Regions from separate parts of the Paenibacillus sp. GCM10012306 genome, predicted to be linked through region 1. Evidence: riboswitches for the same ligand, from Rfam matches in the RefSeq annotation. Region 1 holds a riboswitch; each other region holds the start of a gene.

Region 1 (6,650 bases):
GCTTAACGCCAAGCTCCTTCAACAGAATGGCAGTCAGAATACTGCGCTCCATATTATCGCCAATAGCTACAATCCCGCAGTCGAAATTCCTAACACCCAGTGAACGCAAAATCCCCTCGTCCGTGGCATCCGCCATCACCGCATGGGTGAGCTTGTCGCTCATTTCCTCCACCCGTTCTTCCAGATGGTCCACTCCGAGCACCTCATAGCCCATATCCATCAGCTCAAGCGCCAGACTTGAACCGAAACGTCCCAGCCCAATTACTACAAATTGCTGTGGTTTCATCTCCCGTTAACTCCTTATCCAATAATCATTTTGCCTTCCGGATATTGATACAATGGTTTACCTTGTTTTGGGCCGAGTGCATAGGCCAGCGTCAATAGTCCCAGCCTGCCGGCGAACATGGTGAGGCAGATGAGAATTTTGCCAACCAGCGACAGCTCCGGAGTCAACCCCATGCTCAGCCCCACGGTCGCGAAAGCCGATGTCGTCTCGAACAGAATCTCCAGAAAGTCCCGTTCCTCGGTCGTCGAGAGCACCATGGATACAGAGACAATCAGCAGCAGAGCGAGCAAAGTAATGGTCAGTGCTTTGAACACCCGCTCCTGCGCCAGCCGGTAACGGAAGAATACAATATCCTCACGCCCGCGCAGCATGGAGATTACAGCGCCGATCATGATCGTGAAGGTCGTTGTTTTGATCCCGCCCCCAGTAGAACCGGGAGAAGCACCGATGAACATCAGAATTACGATGAAAAATTGCGAAGCCTGGCGCAACCCGGAAATATCCAGCGTATTCGCCCCGGCCGTACGCGGTGTGACCGACTGGAAGAATGCAGCCAGTATTTTACCGCCAATATTCAAGGAGCCCATGCTCCGGGGATTCGTAAATTCAAACACAAAAATGACGAGCGTCCCTGCCAGTATCAGCGCTGCAGTTGTAGACAGTACCACCTTGCTATGCAGCGACAGCCTGCGCTTGCGCCGATAATCAATAAGATCAGCGAGTACGATAAACCCAAGGCCACCGGTGACAATCAGGAACATCACAATCAGATTCACTACAGGATCATTGACATAGCCCATCAGGCTGCGGTAATGCCCGAACAGGTCAAAACCTGCATTGTTGAACATGGAAATAGAATGGAATAGTCCAAAATAAATCGCCTTGCCGAGCGGCATATCAAACGCCCAGCGTATCGACAGCAGCAGCGCTGCGCTCCCCTCGATCATGAGTGAATAGATCAGCACCCGGCGGATGAGCCGTACGATCCCTTCCATTGAGCTCTGATTCATGGCCTCCTGCAGGATGAGCCGATCGCGCAGCGAGATTTTCCGCTTTAAGACCAAAGCAAAGAGTGTTGCCATCGTCATGAAGCCCAGGCCACCAACCTGAATCAGGATCATAATAACGGTCTGTCCGAAAAGGGAGAAATACGTGCCAGTGTCCACAACTGCTAGACCCGTAACACAGGTAGCGGAAGTTGCTGTAAACAGCGCATCTATAAAGTTCAATGAATGTCCACTCCGGCTGGCAGCCGGAAGCATCAGCAGCAGTGTGCCAATCAGGATAATCGCTGCAAAACCGAGCACCAGCGTCTGGGGTGGAGAAAGCTTAAAAATGGTGAAACGGTTCAACTTAGGGAATGGCGGGGCCAAATCCTCACCTCTCACTATATAAATTGACGGTGTATTCCGTTAGATGCCAAACAAAAAAAGCACTGGAACACCAATGCCTCTCCCCTTGGTCCCTGCAGTGTTCTGAAGCCTACGAGGTTAGCTGACGGATTCGGGCGACTGCAGACTGCCCTATTCGTTCCCGGAACGAAATTCACCCCTGAAGATTGGCAGGCAAACCTACGTCTGCTTGCGCCTTTCTCTTCTTATGGTTCCCCCGTTTTCAATTGAAATTCGGCTTATATCTAATTGCATTCAAATTATATACGTTCTGTCCTGACATCACAAAGACACTATTAAGTATATTTGGATAAAATAATGTCTTAAAGAGAGACCGCGAATGCAGGGGACCCAGTTCTCATTCCTTTTCCGTGACTTGCCTGTAATTGCATCGTTTTTCACGGTTTCAAGGATATATAGAACTTTTAATCCTTGAAATTGTATGGTGAGGAATGATACACTACACACAACAAGTGTATGACCCATACCCATACACATTTTTTTAGGGGGAAGACATGGAAGAATCTTTGGAGCTGCTACCGCAGCAATTTCATATCAATCCCTCGCGTCCCATTTATGAACAATTCGTCGAAGCCATCCGAGGCCGGATTGTTACCGGACTTATCCCACCTGGCTCGCGTCTGCCATCTGTGAGGGATTTGGCAGCCGATCGGAGCGTGAATCCGACTACAGCTGCAAGAACCTATCAGGAGCTGGAGCGGATGGGCCTGATCGTCACCTATCGTGGACAGGGTACCTTTGTTACGAGAGATGAGGTCATCATCGAGGAGGCCCGCAAAGATATGATCCTGGAGGCCGTGCGGCAATTTAAAGCTGTGGGTGCCAGCCTGGGGCTGACAGCAGAGCAGATGCTACAATTTGATAAGGAGGAATCTTGATGCGTACGAATAACGATATTTCATCACTGCCAGAATACCCGGCAGCCGTCCAATGTCAGAACCTAACGCTTCGCGTGAGGAAAAAGACACTTTTGGACGACGTAAGCTTTCATATTCCCCGGGGTAGTATCACGGGACTGCTTGGCCCCAACGGTGCGGGCAAGTCTACCTTATTACGCCTGATTACTGGACTCGCTGCACCAGACTCCGGCTCCGTGAAGATCTTCGGTGAACCTGCTGGGGTAGAGCGTCTAGGACAGTTATCCCTGTTGCCGGATCGCAGCAATCTGCCCGGCTGGCTGACCGTACAACGCTGGCTCCACTTTGCCGAAGGTATTTATCCCGATTGGGACAATGTGAAGGCAGAGCAGCTAATGGGGCAGCTCTCCGTCAAGAGAGAATCCCGCATCTCGACCTTGTCACGCGGGGAAGAAGCCCGGCTGCAGCTGCTGACCTGCCTGTCCCGCAAAGCTCCGCTAGTTATACTCGATGAACCCTTCACTGGTGTGGACCTCATTTCCAGAGAGGAAATTGCATCCACAGTTGTGCGAGAGATGGCTGATGGTGAGCGTACCTTTTTGATTGCTACACATGATATCCGGGAGATGGAGCTGCTGTTTGATCGTCTAATCTTGATCGGTGGCGGACGGATTCATGGTATTGAGGATGTAGAGCAGCTTCGCCAGTCTGGTCTTTCCGTTGAATCACGTTACAGGGAAGTGTTCGCATGACAGCGCTTAGAGCGTTAACAGACCTGGAGTACAGTCGCTATAATCCTTTTAAATGGGGCCGAAAATCTTTTTGGGGAATCACTGTAGCTCTATTTATTCTGCTCGTAAGCATCGGATGGTATCTCTTTCATAGTAGACAACCTTCTCTGCAGGCTCCGTTTACAGCAGGCACCATTTTTATAGTAGGAATCATCATGTATCTTTCTGCAGTCGACATGCTGTTGTTCACAGCTCATGGCAGCCGGGAGTGGATTCTGAATTTCCCACACCCTCGGAAGCTACTGCTGTATGCCAAGGCGATAAGCCTGTTTAGACATGGACTGTATCTCGGTTCCATCGTTATCACCTCTAATATCGGACTGTATGTGCTCTTCAGCCTGACGGGACACTATGGGTACTTTCCGTTTAAAGATCTTGTCCTAACATTAGTCGCTCATGCACTGTTTACGGCCTCCATCCTTCCGCTCGCCATTGTATGCGGACTGCTGGCAGGAACCATTCTTATGGGCTGGAAACTGCTGCTGCTCATCCCCTTTTCATTATTATGGCTGTCGCCGTTGATGGCTTTGGCTACGTACTTAAATTCTGCTGCTTTGAACGGTGCGCAATTACAGTCCCTGAAACCGTCCTATATACTGCTGTATTCGCTAGGTATTCTGCTGATTGGCTGGCCTCTAAGCTATATGCTGATCCAATGGATTGCTAAGGCTGGTCTCGAAAGAATGAGTGAGATCCGCTACAATTTCTTGGCAGTACAGCTTCCGGTTGTTAAAGAGCAGAACACCGTGAAGTCGTACCGGTATTCTTCCGGATTCCGGGCACTGTATCAACTGGAGCGCAGCCGTCTGCAACATTTTGAAGCATTAATACCCATTAAAGTGATCAAGGGAGTTGTTCTTGCTGGATCTTTTATCTTGTTCTACCTGTTTCCAAGAGACGATCAGTTTGTAATCACTCTGACCAAGCTGCAATTTATCGTGCCTGTAGTGGCAGCTTCCGTATGGCTCATGTGCAAGAGTGGGGTGGAACACAAGCAACTAAATTGGCGACTCTCTTTTCCACAACCCAGACTTCTGCTTATGGCCTCCAATATCGCCGCAACAATGGTCACCGTCCTTCGAATCCATCTGATGATGGGCATAGCAACTCTAGCCGGAATTGGAGCATCTCTCGCAGGGGGTAGAATACATCTTGCTGATGTGACGAATTATCTGCATTGGTTCGCATATATCGTCTTGACGTCAACACTGTTGCTCACCCTGTCTCTCTGTCTGCTGCAAATCAGCTACTATCTAATGAAATCAAGAATATTGAGTGCTCTCCTCTTTCCACTGTATCTGATCATTGCGCTTCAACAAACGATTGTAAATAATACCCTGATCCCGGAAAATGTACAGCTCGGACAGTCGCCGGATTGGCAGCTGCTTGGCTGGGTAACCTTGATCGGATTACCGCTTGCCATAGCCTGCCTCCCTGTCGGGGCCAAATATCTTCACCTGGTTATAGCTCAACGTAATGAGACGGCTGTACAGAAGAAACTTTAAAATCATAAAAACAGGTCCCTTTGCGTAAGAATACTTGTTAGAAGATTGTAGACAAGCAAAATAATCTGATTGCCCTCATTTATACAGTATTGCAAGTAATGCCATAGTACACGAGTTCAACCAAAAGGAGGCGTTATATGAATCCCGTCGGCCAGCCCCTTAAGCAGCGTCCTCTCTCCAAAGGGCTTATTATTTCGGGCATCATAGGCATTGCCCTGTTCATTATGTTCCAAGTGTTTCCTTCCCTACTCGGGGGTGTACCTGAAGGAAGTACCGCAGTAATCAGTAAAGACGTAGCCAAGAGTAACGCCGCAGTATTCGCGGCACAGAAGCTAGGTTATACCGTCACGGATGGAGAATGGAATATCACCTACGAATCCGACTCTTCCTTCTTCGGCTATATGTCCCGGGAGAAGCTGCTGGAGGACTATAGCAAAAAGAAACTGGACCAGCATTATCCTTACGATGTGTACCATGCGGCCTTCACACCCGCAGGTCAGAATGGTGCTCTTCTGACCGTGAATCTCAACATGTATACCGGGCAGGCTGTCAGCTTTGCCCGTGGGGCAGCCGTCACTGGCGGCACTTCTCGAACCCGGCCTCAATCCATTGCCGCGAGCGAGGAAGCGGCGCCACTGTCCTTGGCCCAGAAGGAACAGCTAGCTCGTCCCTGGCTTAAGGAATGGGGCGTCAATCCTGCCAAGCTACAAATTGAGCCTAATAGCAGCGGCAGTTCCGGACTGACGTACACGGACAGCTCAGTCACTGTAGGAGAATCACGCCTGCAGTATCAATTTACTTTTGACGGAGGGGATGTCTCCTCCTTCAAGCCTGGATTTGCAGCACCAAGCTGGCATACCTCGTACGTGGACAGCCAGAAGTCGCTTGCTACGAAGCTGACCTTGTACGGCTATGGCCTACCGACCATCGCCCTGGGCGTGCTGGCCCTAATCTACAGCATTCTGAAGCGGAGTCATACCTCCTTCAAGCGCGGCCTCTTCCTCAGCACCGTTCATTTTCTGATCATGATGGCCACCACGTACAACATGCTACCGGAGACCTCAGGGGATAATGTCGAGGCACGGGTTACAGCCATTGTGATGTTCGTGATTTATGCGCTGTACAGCCTGCTGATGTCTTGCCTTCTCTACTTCTCACTAGTCGGCGGAGACGGCCTCTGGCGTAAAGAAGAAGGGATGAACCCGTGGCCTCGTGCCAAAGAGCCGGGATACGGCAAATATGTGCTGGACAGCATTCGTGCTGGGTACGTCTGGGCCTTTATCCTGCTTGGGGTACAAACACTAATGTTCATCCTCCTGTCGCTCACCCTGCATAATTGGTCGACCACCGATGCCAGCCAGTCACCTTATAATATGAGGTACGCTTGGCTGCTGCCGGTCGTAGCCTGGCTGGCGGGTCTGTCTGAGGAGGCCGTATACCGTCTGTTCGGGATCCGCATGCTGAAGAAAATCGTACGCAGCACGTTGGTCGCCAGCCTGATCACAACCCTCATCTGGGCTTTCGGGCATACGCTGTACCCGATCTATCCGATCTCCTCGCGCCCGATTGAGCTAACTGTAATCGGACTGCTGTTCAGCTACATTTTCCTGCGCTACGGCTTTATCGCCGTCATGTTCAGCCATGTCGTGTTTGACAGCATTCTAATGGGCGTGACGCTGATCTTCATGAAGGAGAGTGTCAATATGTGGGCAGGCGTCTTTGCCATCGTGATGCCCCTCCTGGTGGCTTATATCGTCTACTTGTTTAACCGACCCAAGACCCCGCACGATACAGAAATC
Region 2 (6,650 bases), on a different contig from region 1:
ACGCTAATGTCCCCATTAGATTTACCTTCTCTGATGGCCACACCGTGGAGCGAGTCTGGAATGGGAGCAAAAAGAATACATCGTTCCAGTTATTCTCCAGCTCCCCGCTACTGTCGGCAGAGATCGATCCCCAGCACACCCTGCTGCTGGAGAACAAACATATCAACAATTTCAGGCTGGCGGAGATCAAGCCGGATACCCTCTCCCGCTGGACGCTAACATTGTCGAAACTGCTTGAAACTGTGCTTGGAACTCTGGTCTGGTGAGGTGAATGGGCTTGAAAACATCAATTATTCGCGGCTGGCAAAGTATGAAGGAGCAAACTTATATTCTGATCCTGCTATTCATCTACCGGCTACTCTGGGGCTATTTTATATATGGTTTCGTACGGGAGGCCGTAGTATCAGTCCTCCTGCGCTACCCCGACCACAACGCGGGAGGCAGCGGAATGGGCCGACTGCTATTCTACATCGAGGGCCAGCATAGCCTTACCTCCGACCCTGCTATACAGCGCTGGTTGTGGCTGTTATTGGGGTTGACCGTGCTGCGACTGCTCATTTCCCCGTTGATCCGGGCGGGTCTACTGCATGAGTTGCATCAGGAGCGCTCAGGAGAACGCGGCCTGTTCTTTTTTCCCGGCATGAAAAAGCATGGTCTGTCTGTGCTGATCTTCAGCCTGGTAGAGTGGTTACTCTCCCTCCTGCCTGTCTACTGGTTCGCACCCAAGATATATACACTGCTGCTCTCGTCTTTAATGGATTATAAGGTGCTACTGAACGGCATTCCCTATGTTCTGGCTTGGTTCGCCTACGTATACGTTATCCGCTTGCTGCTCTTGTACATGCAATTCGGCTATACGGCCGGGACCGGTATGTTCTCCTCCCTGCTGATCGCCCTGCGGTGCTTCCTCACCGCAATTGGGGTATCGCTCGTGCTGGGAGCAGGCAGTCTGCTGCTCTTGGTGATCTACGTCTTAGGGATTATTTACTTCCCAGGCCTACCTGCACTCCTAATCCGCCAACTCCTTCCACTCCCGTCTACACTGTTCAAATTGTGGGGCATTGCGGCCCAATATGACCTATGGAGAAGTAAAGCATTTCCATAATAATTCCGCCCCTTAGGGCATATTTAGAAGAGTCACTGTTCCTGGTTAAACAGGAGCGGCGACTCTTTTTGGTCATCCTCAGCAGCGCGATTTGCAAAATGGTTACGGGTTTGATACAATGGCTTCTGTACTACTAGTAACAACTTTGTAATCTTTTGCAGGCATTTCTTAATAACTTCGTTTATATCATGTCGATACGTCACTTTGGGTGCATAAAACGCCGAATTCCTTGCACCGGGAAGTGGGGGAACCATATTTTGGGTGAATTGATCTCGTAAGAGAGGGATCATAGGGGACCTTCTACCGAACCCTTAAGCTAACCTCGCAGGCCTTGGAAGGAGTACATCTTTTGAACAGACAGAATTTTAAGAAAATCATTGTTACAGCCACACTGGGCCTGGCCCTCGCCATCGGAATCGGAACCAACAGTGCTTCAGCAGATTCCAAAATGGACACGGTCATCACAAAAACCCTCGGAACCTCCTATAAAACTGGAGGGACAAGCACAGCCGGATTTGATTGTTCTGGATTCACTACATATGTATACAAAAGCATCGGCATTTCGTTGCCGCGCACATCCCAATCGCAATATAACGCAGGTACCTCCGTCTCTCGCAGTCAAATGCGGCCCGGAGACCTCGTATTCTTCAACACACTTGGCAACGGTGTATCTCATGTAGGCATCTTCGTCGGCAATGGTAAATTTGCTCAATCATCGTCTTCACACGGTGTCATTATTAGCTCACTGAGTCAGAAATACTGGGCTGATCGCTACATCGGTGCCAAACGAGTCATGAGCACAACTGCTTATAAATCGGTTGCCTACGACTAAACTAACCTCTGTACTACGAACATTCCATTTAACTTCATATCTATGCTATGCCCGGAGTCTTGATGGTTATCATCATCGATTTCCGGGTTTTTCCTATTTTATAGTATACGTATACACCTTTAGAGAGCAGATGAATCATCTTTACGCCAAAAAACTCAATAAATTATGGAAATTTTGTTTTGTTCTCTATTTTTAGCGTTACTAGGGAGAATCCGCTCTTAAAATCACATTTTTTGCGCACAAATATGCTATAAATGATTGCCAAGCGACGCTGTGTTTGTTACAATTAGCGCAGTGAGTTTTTAGTAACATTTTTGTAATTATTGAGTCACCTTTTTATAAGGTTTTGTCATGTATTCATATAGCAGTCTAATTCTAATCAACAGTATATGCCGAGTTCCCTAACTATTAGGGAAACGGGGGAACCACTTTGGGTGAATTGACCTCCTGTTCAGAGAGGGGTCATAGGGGACCTTCAACCGAACCCTTAAGCTAACCTCGTAGGCATTGGAAGGGGTTTACACTTTTGAAGAAGAAATTGGCAGCGGCAGTACTAGGCTTTTCTATGATGCTTACAGCTGTTGGAGCAGGAAGCGCTTTCGCCGATTCCAAGATGGATAAGGTGATTGACAAGGCTATTGGTACCAAGTACGTATCTGGTGGCACATCTACAAGCGGATTTGATTGCTCCGGTTTTACAATGTATGTCTTCAACAAGATCGGCATTGACCTGCCACACCAATCCGGTTCCCAATATCAGATGGGCTCCACGGTGTCCCGTGACGAACTGAGAGCAGGCGACCTGGTATTCTTCAATACTAGTGGTAAAGGCATTTCCCACGTTGGCGTTTATGTCGGCGAAGGCAAATTTGCCCATGCTTCATCCTCTCGCGGTGTAACAATCAGCTCACTGAGTGAGAGCTATTATGTTAGTCGTTATGTGGGTGCCAAACGCATTATGAGCACAGATGCTTATCAGGCGCTTGCCACGGACTCTCAAGATTTTGACGATGTACAATAATTTATAAGTCATACGTAAGTCCTTTTCCCGATTTCACTGAAATCTGGAGAAGGGCTTTTTTGTCATCTCTGTTACTCTTCATTACCCCTTCTGAAATTCATCAAACAACAAATTCCTGACTTCCTGCGCCTGATCTTATGACTTTTGTATATAATTAAATTATAGAGCATTGCCCTATGGAAAGGAGGTCTCACGACCCTATGATTCATTCACCTGTTACATTCCATGTGGTACCGATGGAGACCAGTCATGCCGAAGACATCTGCCACTGGAGCTATGAGCCTCCTTACAATATATATGGCTGGATGCCTTGGAAGCAGATGGAGGAGCTTGGTATTGAGTTTGGCGATCCACAGCTGCGAAGCCAGCAATATGTGTCTGTACTTAACGATGAGGGCGATCTCTGTGGCTTCGCACAGCTGTTCCCAATGGAAGGTGTGGTACGCCTGGGGGTCGGTATGCGTCCAGAGCTCTGTGGTCACGGAATGGGCCAATACTTTGTCCGGGCCATTGTCCAGGCTGCAGTTCGGCGCTATCCTGAGCGGGAGGTTGATCTGGAGGTGCTGACCTGGAATCAGCGAGCCATTCGTACTTATCAAAAAAGCGGCTTTACCATTACAGACACTTATGAACGAATGACACCTACTGGAAGTAAACCATTTTATTGTATGGTCTATGAGAAATGATGCTCTGTTACAGGAACTTTAGGCAAGTATCGCTTAGTCGTTCATTTTTTTGCCACAAATGCTATGATAACGCTTCACCTTCCGCTATAATGTAGGAAGCAGCTTACATAGAAGGGACGATTGGGGATGCAAAAATGGATCATGAGCGGATTGTTTTTTGCCGCCTGTGCCTTTGCGGTAGTTCTAATGTTCACACTTCCAGGTAAAGAAGAGGTCGCGGAACAGAACAAACCTACTATGCCTGAAATTCAGCTTGATGCCGCCAAGGCAGAAGCGACTGTGAAAGCCAATTGTATCACCTGCCATGGCGATCAGCTTCAAGGCGGGGTAGGACCCAGCTTGAAGAATGAAGGTGGCCAGCATGACGCTGCCGGGATTTACAGTATAGTGACCAAAGGACGGGGCCAAATGCCTTCCTTCAAGGAAAAGCTGGCGCCGGAGGAGATTGCGAACGTGGCCACATGGCTGGCTGAGAAGAAGTAAAACTCCCTTGAGAGACTACACAAATACGCCCGTGCCGGGATTTACATCCTGCTGCACGGGCTTTTTTCGCATTTATGAGCCTTCTTATACAATGTTATCTCAAAAGACTACACGACAGGCTAGCGCGCCTTCTCAAAGGCCTCGTTAAACTCCTGTGCACCACGAATGTCCAGTGGCGTAATTCCGCCCTCATCATGTGTCGTCAGGCGAAGCGTGACCGCTTTATAATCAATTGTAATATGTGGATGGTGGTCAAAAGCCTCAGCAATGGCAGCCACCGCATCGACAAAGGCTATGCCCTTCATATAATCGCTGAACATATATTTGCGCGTAATCGTGTTTTTCACCAGCTTCCAGCCTTCCAGCTTGCCGATCTGCTCGATCAATTCTTCCTCTGTAAGCAGCACATTGTTACCTCCCTTACTTAATTAGTAGCAAAGTTCCGATCGCCTTGTCTCTTTGCTTGTTTAAATAAAACATCCCTTAGCTTCTGAGGTCCAAGGGATGTGCCAGGATAAAGACAATTTTCGGTTTAATTGTATTCTTCAATCCCGGTAAATAGTACTTCGCTCCGTCAATTTTACCACGGGCGGCAGACTGCGGCAAATTCCGCTCTGCTAGATTCCTATTAAACGAGGACAACAGAAGCCAAGTCCTCTTCGCCGAGCAAAACGTTGATCCGGTGTGTATCCTTGTCGTAGATCACAACCCCGCTTCCCACCTCAATGACCGGTTCATTGCCAAGTGCATAGAACAGATCCTCAGCAAGCGCTTCCCATACCTCAAGCTTCGACTCCTGTGGCAGCTCCTGCCATTCCTCCGGGTCCATTTCAAAAAATAAAAATCCGTCGGTAATACGCCCGACTGCTTCGGTCAAATCGTTCAGGATTTCTGCATAATCTCTGCCATGTTTAACGCCCATGTGTATCACTCCGTTTTCTTCACTGATGAATAATAACTTACCTTCTCCATTATAGCCGAAAAAATGACTTCACAAAAAAGGGAATGATGTCGATAAATAAGAATATAAGTTATTCCGTTTGGGTTAAGATGCCCCGCCGCGCTTCAAGGATGATTAACGCGGCTACGTCGGATCACTTCTTAAATCTCATGGACGAGGTGCATAATGGAAATCTCAACAATAATCGGTCTAGTCTTTGGTCTGGTCTCTGTTCTTTTCGGGATGGTGCTGAAGGGCGCTCCCATCCAGAGTTTGGCCACTCCCGCTGCTTACTTAATTATTTTATTGGGTACCGCCGCTTCAATCTTTATGGCTTTTCCATTTTCAGAAATCAAAAAGGTACCAAGCTTGTTTAAAATGATCTTTGTTAAAAAGAAACTGGTCAGCAAAGCGGAACTAATTACTACATTTATGGACTGGGCATCCATCACACGCCGTGAAGGCCTGCTGGCTCTGGAGTCCAAGGTTGATGAAATAGAGGATGGTTTCCTCCGGAACGGCATGCGGATGATTATCGATGGTAACGATCAGGAATTCGTTCGCGATGTACTTATGGAGGATATCCGTGCTACTGAAGATCGTCATAAAGCCGGTGCACTGATCTTCTCCCAGGCTGGTATGTACGCGCCTACGCTGGGGGTACTCGGAGCCGTAATCGGACTTATCGCTGCACTTGCGGACATGACTGAGATGGAAAAGCTCGCCCACGCTATCGGCGGAGCATTTATCGCTACCGTATTGGGTATTTTCACAGGATACGTGCTGTGGCACCCGATTGCCAACAAGCTCAAGCGGCTCTCCAAGCAAGAGATGGATGTCCGCCTAATGATGGTAGAAGGTCTACTGTCCATTCAATCCGGGGTCTCCACGATTGCGATAAATCAAAAACTGGCAGTCTTCCTGACGCCTACGGAACGCGCCAAGCTGCTGGATAAGGAGGAAGGTTCGAGTGAGCAAAAAGACTAGACACGAGGAACATGAGGAGCATGCCGACGAATCTTGGCTGCTGCCGTATTCTGACCTCATGACCCTGCTTGTCGCCTTGTTCCTCGTTATGTATGCCATGAGCGCTACCGATGCCAGAAAGTTCGAAGAAATGGCCCAAGCCTTTAGTTCCGTTCTGAACGGCGGAACCGGCGTGCTGACAGAACGGGCAGCAACACCTTCCGAGAGTAATCTGGACCAGGGAAAGAGCGAGAAGATGAACAATGTCGTCTCCAAGAACACGGGAGAAGCAGAAATGGCCAAGCTGCGCCAGAAGGAACAGGAAGACCTCGAGAAGCTCAAGAAGCAGTTCGATCAATATATCAAGAACAATGGACTGACCGATCTGCTCAGCACCAAGCTGAACCAGTCCCAGCTGATGATTACCATCAGTGACAATGCCCTGTTCGCTTCCGGACAGGCCGTAGTCAAGGATGAATCGAGGCAGCTGGCCAAGTCCATCTCAACGATGCTGCAGCAATTCCCCGACTACGATGTAGTTGTTCAGGGACACACGGACAATATCCCGATTTCCAACACCAGCTATTCCTCCAACTGGGATCTCAGTGTGGATCGGG
Region 3 (6,650 bases), on a different contig from region 1:
ATAAATTATGCCAAAAGGGATGTCAATGGATTTTTTTCGGGGGAAAGATCGGCTGTAATCAATGCCTTGTTATCGGTAATAAGCATTATCCTGAATTGTCCTTATGAGGAGTGTGTCCCGTTCCCGGCAGATTATGAGCGGCAGACCCTTTTTTTCTAAAAAAGAAAGAACCGGGCTTCCGCCCGGCTCTCCTCTGTTACGTATATAGCCGCTAAAACGGCTCTCTCTTCCTCTGAGGCGTGTGACACGTGTTAAACCACCGAAGGGGTGACCTTCAGTGCAGAGAGGTTCTGCAAGCGTGGCATCCCGACGCGGAAGCTGCCGCGTGTCTCAATGCCGCCCACACCCTGATAGCCGCTAATGGTGTTGCTCAGCACGTCGTTCAGGTTAACCGTGTCCCGGACGGAGGTGAATGACGCTTTGGCTGCCACATAGACAGGGTCCAGCGCGTGAATCAGAATCCGTCCCGGCGAGCTAGCGAAGTTGGCTCCTGCACCCAGCAGCGCCTCAAAATGTGATTGGCAAGCGCCCGCAATGATAGTGAGCGAGTCGAAATTCCGTTCATACTCCCGGGCCACCCGAACTGCGGCCACGAAATTCTGTGAATTTTTGTAGCTGTTCAGGTTATAGAGATCATAAGTATGCTGCTGCTTAAGCACCCCATCATGCCCGGTAATCACCACAATATCGGGACGGACACGGGGCAGTAGCCGGTAGAGTGTATCGGCCATGGAGGACTCATGTACATGATGGCCCTCGGCAGGAATCCGCAATTGCTCATACAAGCTAAGGCTTTTATTCAAATAGGATGCATCCCCGTCCAAATGCAGCACTTTGCCTGGCACTTCAAAATAAGCCGATTCTGTAGAGGATTGATTCCACAGCCCGCCCGTACCGTTTCCACTGTGCTGTGTTTGGTCCTGACGGTCCTTGTGCAGCTGCGTCAACGATTCTTTTGCCTTTATCTGCGCTCGCTGTCCCAGCTCTGTGATCCGGGTAGGAGGCACCTGTACCAAGTCGTCCAGTGGGGAATCCGCCAGCAGACGGAATTCTGTCCCCTTGATAACGGCTCCGGTCTGTACGATGCGCTCTACTCGAAAAGTCACGTCACCGCCATAAGATTTGCGAACGACCAAGTCTCCTGAATTCATCAAAACACCACCTTTACCCCATCGTATGGGCAAAGGCCGCGGTTGGTTCATATTCCGGCGTGTTTTTAAATATCTGCCCCCAATTAAGGATGGCAACCGTTTCTATTTAGCTCAAACGACGCCTGCGGCTAAGAGAACTCCGCTGAGCCGGGCATATTCCTCCAGGCTCAGTGTCTCTCCGCGTCTGGTCGGCTCGATTCCCGCTTCGCTCAGCAGCGCCTCTAGACGCTCACGCCCCTCTCCTGGGAAGAAACGGGTCTTGAGGTTATTGGCGATCGTCTTGCGCCGCTGGGTAAAGGAGGCCTGTACCACGTCGAAGAAGTGCTTCTCATCGGCAACCTCTACCGGCGGACGCTCCCGTACCTTCAGCCGGATTACTGCCGACTCAACATTCGGCTGCGGAATGAATACGGTGTGCGGCACAATGCAGACCAGTTCTGGCTCACTGTAATACTGCACGGCAATACTAAGACTGCCATACTCTTTGCCGCCTGGGGAAGCTGCCATCCGTTCGGCAACCTCCTTCTGGATCATGACAACGATGTTATCGAGCGGCAGCTTCTCTTCCAGCAGCTTCATAAGGATCGGGGTCGTAACATAGTAAGGCAAGTTAGCAACTACGCTCACTCGATCTACGGAGGCGAAGTCCTCCTTGAACAGCTGCTGCAGATCCACCTTTAGCACATCATCATTGCGAACCTTCACATTAGGGTACGGAGACAGTACATCCTTCAGAATCGGGATTAACCGTCTATCGATTTCCACCGCTGTTACAGCACCGGCGGTTTGTGCCAGGCGCTCTGTCAACGCGCCGATTCCAGGACCGATCTCCAATGCACCAGCGGTGTCATCCAATTCAGCGGCATTTACAATTTTATCGAGAATATTCTGATCAATCAGAAAGTTCTGGCCCAGACTCTTTTTGAATGAGAACCCGTACCGCTGAATGATTTCCTTTGTCCGTTTAGGGGTTGAAACGCTCTCTTTGCCAGTCATGAAGATATGCCTCCCTGTTCAATTTGGGCGAGGGCTCCGGCAAACTCCTCCCGCGTAATGCCAAACATTGCAAGCCGCTTGAAGAGCTGCTTACCATTGCAGTACCCAATACCGAGCAGATTGCCAAGAGCCATCCGCCGCTCTGCGGCCCGGGGATGCACAAGCATCCCTGCCGCCATCAGGTCATCCAGCCCGATCAGGGCTGGTGCGCCCTCAAAGGACGTATGTACATGCGCCAGGGCGTGGCGGATTGCCTCCGGTGTAGCATTTTCCACGCCAATATCGCCTTTACGGGTCGCATCTTTCTCGGGAATGAAGGCATGCTTGCAGCCCGGCACCTTGCTTGAGACGATCTTGCGGATACGCTCTCCCGCGTGGTCCGGATCGGTTAGGATAATGACGCCCCTCCGTTCCATGGCGAGCGCTATTTTGGCAATCACCTTCTTGTCCACTGCGGAGCCGCCAGTCTCGATGGTATCAGCCTGTACCGCCCGCTTGATGGCTATCGTGTCGCTCTTGCCTTCGACAACGATCACTTCCTTAATCATAATGTTTACTCCTTCTCGTAAACACAAAAAGAAGAGGATTCGCTCCCCTTCTTTTTGGCTAAAGAATGTATAAGTGATGAGCGGTAGCTCTGCGATCATTTCATGAGCACAAGTTATTCTTAACTGCTACCCTCACTATAGCTGATTCAATGCAATTTTGCAAAAGCTCAAACTTAGTTAAGCTCCGGTTTTACAGGTCCAATCACATACACTGTACGCGACTTACGTCCGAAATTACGGGCATGGCTCAGTGAATCGTAGTAGACGTCCACCTTATTGCCTTTGATAGCGCCACCAGTATCTTCTGCACGGCGGAAGCCCAGGCCTTCGATATACACCCACCAACCGATCGGAATTACACTAGGGTCCACTGCAATCGTACGTCCTTCCGTTACGCGTGTGCCGGAGGCGGTACGGGTTCCAATACCGGGTTCTTCCGAAGAGTAAGCGGTCATCGACATGTTCTTAATTAATTTCTTGTATTCAAAATTGACACCTGATTTAGTGACGGTGTTGGTGCTCTTGGCACTGGTTTTAGTTGAAATAGAAGCATTGGCAGCTTTGGAATTAGCTGTTTTGGAAGTTGTTGTTGTTTGGGCCACTGTAACAGGTTTTGGGAGAGGCTTTGTGCCAACGGCGATAATCTTGTCTTTGGTCACCGTCTGTACTTCCTTCCCAACCATACGCATGGAAGCCAGTTCACCATCTTGATAGATCTTTTCGATGTGCTGGATCATGACGCCTGGTGCGCCCGCCTGTGCCACTCTGACTGTTCCCTTGGTAAGGGAGGGGTCTGCCGTCTTAATAACTCGATATGGCAAGTTCGTTGTCCGCTGTACAGTTTGTTTGTTGATGCGAACAATCTTGATATCCATATTGGCAGAGATGGTGGTATCTAGCGAAGGGAAAATCTTATCATGGCCTTCGAGGGCAATACCCAGCTTCTTGATGGCCTGACCGATTGTTTTCTCGGTCGTATAAAAAATCTTTTTTGCACCATCCGCAGTAAGGCTGAATGGCTGTGCACGGTTAATCACGACACGGTCGCCGTCTTTTATTTCATCACTAAGGCCTATAGATAGTTGATCATGCGGCTGCAGCGAAATTTGCTCTTTTGCTAGTGCATCACTGAGAATCGCTTCACGCGTTTCCAGAGACTGAATTTTCCCGTCTATTACTAAAGTGATCTGCTTGCTGCTTTGACCGTGTACGTACAGCAGAATGATCAGCGTGATCAAAATCGATAACACGCCGGCAAGTGAAAGTACGCGAAAATTCACTTGTTCCCACCGTAAAGCGTAAGACCTGCTGGATGATTGCGAATCATGGGATACTTCTGGTTGGAATACGCCCACTCTCTCCATCCTCCTTACATAGCCCCGTCGTCAGCTGTATACCAAGATGTCTGTAATCATTCGGACGAAACTATTCGAGATTGTCACAGGACACGCTATTTGCAATACCTTTGCGTCTCCTGCTCATGGATCGCCTGCCCGGCATAGTGCTCCCCCCACATCTGTTATATAACAGTATGCAGGGTACATTCGCATTATTCAAAATAAAAGAAGCCTAAAAAGAGTTCTATGAGGACTCTTTCGTGGCTTCTCCGATGTCAGAATACGCGGCTTATGCACGAGGTTTCCTCTCTTACTTTCGCCTACGGGGTTAGCTGTCGGGTTCGGACGAAAGAGAGACGCCCTATCTTGGGTCACCCGCTCACGGCGGTTGCCCTTAAATTCACCCCAAAGACCACGTAAAGAAATCAACTAGTGTCTGCGGCAATCTGAGCTGTACTTGATGTACTCTGCATGCGGCAAACAATATTGGTTCCCCCGTTCTCCATACAGAAGACTCAGCGAGACGATCCATGATAGCGTGAACTGTCACTATAACAACAGCTCACTGCACTGAAAAGATGATATCCTGTTTTGATGCATGTTGTAAAGGACGATTCAACCACGTTTACGCAAATATAAGGTTAAAATATTGTAATATTCGGTGGTTTTTTTGTTAAAAAAGTTTAATACATCGGCTATCCTCTATTTTTCACCGTGTTTTCTCCCGATTTCACTCAATGCCAAATCGTTCCAGCGCGTTCGCATACGTAATTTCAGCCAATTCCTCCCAAGTAATCCCTTTAATTTCTGCTGCAGCTTCTGCCACCAACTTGACATGAGCACTCTCATTTCGCTTCCCACGGAAGGGGTGTGGTGTCAGATATGGGGAGTCCGTCTCGATCAATAAACGGTCCAGCGGCGTCTGCGCCAGCACCTCTTTGGGAACCCTTGCATTCTTGAACGTTATCGGTCCTCCGAAGGATAAATGGAACCCCAAATCCAGGCACATTTTCGCTGTTTCCCAGCTACCCGAGAAGGAATGCATTACACCGCCAACCTCGTTAGCCTTCTCCTCGCGGAGAATTCGCACTACATCCTCATGGGCATCCCGATTATGAATACAGATAGGCATTTTCAGCTCACGGGCCAGTCCAATCTGCTTGCGGAAGACCTCGTGTTGCACGTCCTTAGGAGAGGTATCCCAGTAATAATCAAGGCCGATTTCACCAATGGCGACTACCTTCTTGTGACTGCACAGCGAGGCGATCCAATCCAGGTCTCCCTCTTTCATGTCGATGGCATCCACAGGATGCCATCCCACTGCTGCATAAATATAATCATACGCTTCCGCGAGCTGCATTGTGGTTGGAATCGTCTCCCGATTGAATCCGATATTGATCATTTTGCTTACACCGGCCTCCACCGCACGGGCAATCATCTGTTCGCGGTCCTCGTCGAATTGCGGAGCATCCAGATGGGTATGTGTGTCGAATAAGTACATGTACTGTTGTCCTCCCGGTCTTGATTTCTATATCTATCGATAACTATTCAGTCATTATTTGGCGAATATTTCAGCAATGGAATCAGGCAGTTTTGAAAGCGCCTTATTCAGCCTGTCTTGAGGAAAATACAGGTGATATCTTCCACGGTGAATACCGCTGATGGAACGTACAATATCAGAAACCTCCGAGATCTCTCGCAGCCGATCCTGCCGATCAAGCAGTAATATTTGGTTGCTGTCAAAACTGTCTCCCGGACGGAAAACGTCATATGGAAGATCTGTCGGAAAATCAATTTCCAGATCGTATTCGGGGTTTAGCCCCGCTTCGGCAAAGCTACGGCGGATTTCGTCAATCGTCTCCGTATCGAGACTCTCCATCTCCACATATTTATACAGTTTACGATGAATAAACCGGCTGCACAAGTCGCTCAGCAGTCCATCCTCTTCCTGCGTCCATTGCATGAAGGCCGTTTGGACCAGCGCCTCATCAAGCAGTAAATATTGTTCTACTGTCACTTCTCCCTGAAGCAGGTCACCCAGCGGATTGATCATGAATTTAAACTCATACCCCTTTAAATACAGATCTTTAGCCCGGCGGAAAATCTGCCGTAAAATAATTTCGGAGCTGCGTGTTACTGGATGAAAGTATATCTGCCAGTACATTTGATACCGCGACATCAAATAATCCTCTATCGCATGCATTCCTGATTCCTTAACTACAACTCTTCCATTATAGGGACGAAGCACCCTTAGAATCCGATCAATGTCAATCGTGCCATAGTTCACACCAGTGTAATAAGCATCGCGCAGCAGATAATCCATCCGATCTGCATCTAGCGGGCTGGACACCAAATTCACAACAATTTCATGTTCATAGGTTTTAGCAATAACTGAGGCGACTTTCTGAGGAAAGTCTTCCTCTACATCTCGCAGAATATCGGTAATTTCTGTGTTCTCTAGAATGATCCGGCACGTCCAGTCTTCATGATTCATCTCAAAAGCTTCTTCTATAGAATGAGAGAACGGCCCATGCCCCAAATCATGCAGCAGAGCCGCACACAGCGTGAGCATTCGTTCCTCCGGAATCCACCCTTTATATCCGCTTCGTTCGAACTGG

Evidence for each region. A riboswitch is a leader RNA that binds a small molecule or an ion and turns the genes downstream of it on or off. The one in region 1 is predicted to bind cyclic di-AMP.
Region 2: it holds a riboswitch for cyclic di-AMP, as region 1 does, so the genes downstream of both, ACFORK_RS28640 (C40 family peptidase) here and ACFORK_RS15180 (TrkH family potassium uptake protein) in region 1, are expected to answer to the same signal.
Region 3: it holds a riboswitch for cyclic di-AMP, as region 1 does, so the genes downstream of both, ACFORK_RS28275 (resuscitation-promoting factor) here and ACFORK_RS15180 (TrkH family potassium uptake protein) in region 1, are expected to answer to the same signal.

The regions. Positions count from the first base shown of each region.
Region 1 is NZ_JBHRYW010000006.1:145,879-152,528, reverse strand. It holds gene ACFORK_RS15185 (potassium channel family protein) at 1-286, opposite strand, end outside; gene ACFORK_RS15180 (TrkH family potassium uptake protein) at 301-1,638, opposite strand; cyclic di-AMP (ydaO/yuaA leader) riboswitch at 1,750-1,927, opposite strand; gene ACFORK_RS15175 (GntR family transcriptional regulator) at 2,193-2,576, shown strand; gene ACFORK_RS15170 (ABC transporter ATP-binding protein) at 2,576-3,307, shown strand; gene ACFORK_RS15165 (hypothetical protein) at 3,304-4,851, shown strand; gene ACFORK_RS15160 (CPBP family intramembrane glutamic endopeptidase) at 4,989-6,650, shown strand, end outside.
Region 2 is NZ_JBHRYW010000024.1:12,578-19,227, reverse strand. It holds gene ACFORK_RS28655 (M1 family metallopeptidase) at 1-266, shown strand, start outside; gene ACFORK_RS28650 (hypothetical protein) at 278-1,105, shown strand; cyclic di-AMP (ydaO/yuaA leader) riboswitch at 1,314-1,451, shown strand; gene ACFORK_RS28645 (C40 family peptidase) at 1,455-1,937, shown strand; cyclic di-AMP (ydaO/yuaA leader) riboswitch at 2,318-2,459, shown strand; gene ACFORK_RS28640 (C40 family peptidase) at 2,464-2,958, shown strand; gene ACFORK_RS28635 (GNAT family N-acetyltransferase) at 3,159-3,644, shown strand; gene ACFORK_RS28630 (c-type cytochrome) at 3,771-4,127, shown strand; gene ACFORK_RS28625 (4a-hydroxytetrahydrobiopterin dehydratase) at 4,247-4,534, opposite strand; gene ACFORK_RS28620 (hypothetical protein) at 4,756-5,049, opposite strand; gene motA (flagellar motor stator protein MotA) at 5,254-6,054, shown strand; gene motB (flagellar motor protein MotB) at 6,038-6,650, shown strand, end outside.
Region 3 is NZ_JBHRYW010000022.1:45,309-51,958, forward strand. It holds gene yabG (sporulation peptidase YabG) at 252-1,151, opposite strand; gene rsmA (16S rRNA (adenine(1518)-N(6)/adenine(1519)-N(6))-dimethyltransferase RsmA) at 1,263-2,147, opposite strand; gene rnmV (ribonuclease M5) at 2,144-2,695, opposite strand; gene ACFORK_RS28275 (resuscitation-promoting factor) at 2,869-4,050, opposite strand; cyclic di-AMP (ydaO/yuaA leader) riboswitch at 4,335-4,563, opposite strand; gene ACFORK_RS28280 (TatD family hydrolase) at 4,763-5,533, opposite strand; gene ACFORK_RS28285 (HD domain-containing protein) at 5,588-6,650, opposite strand, start outside.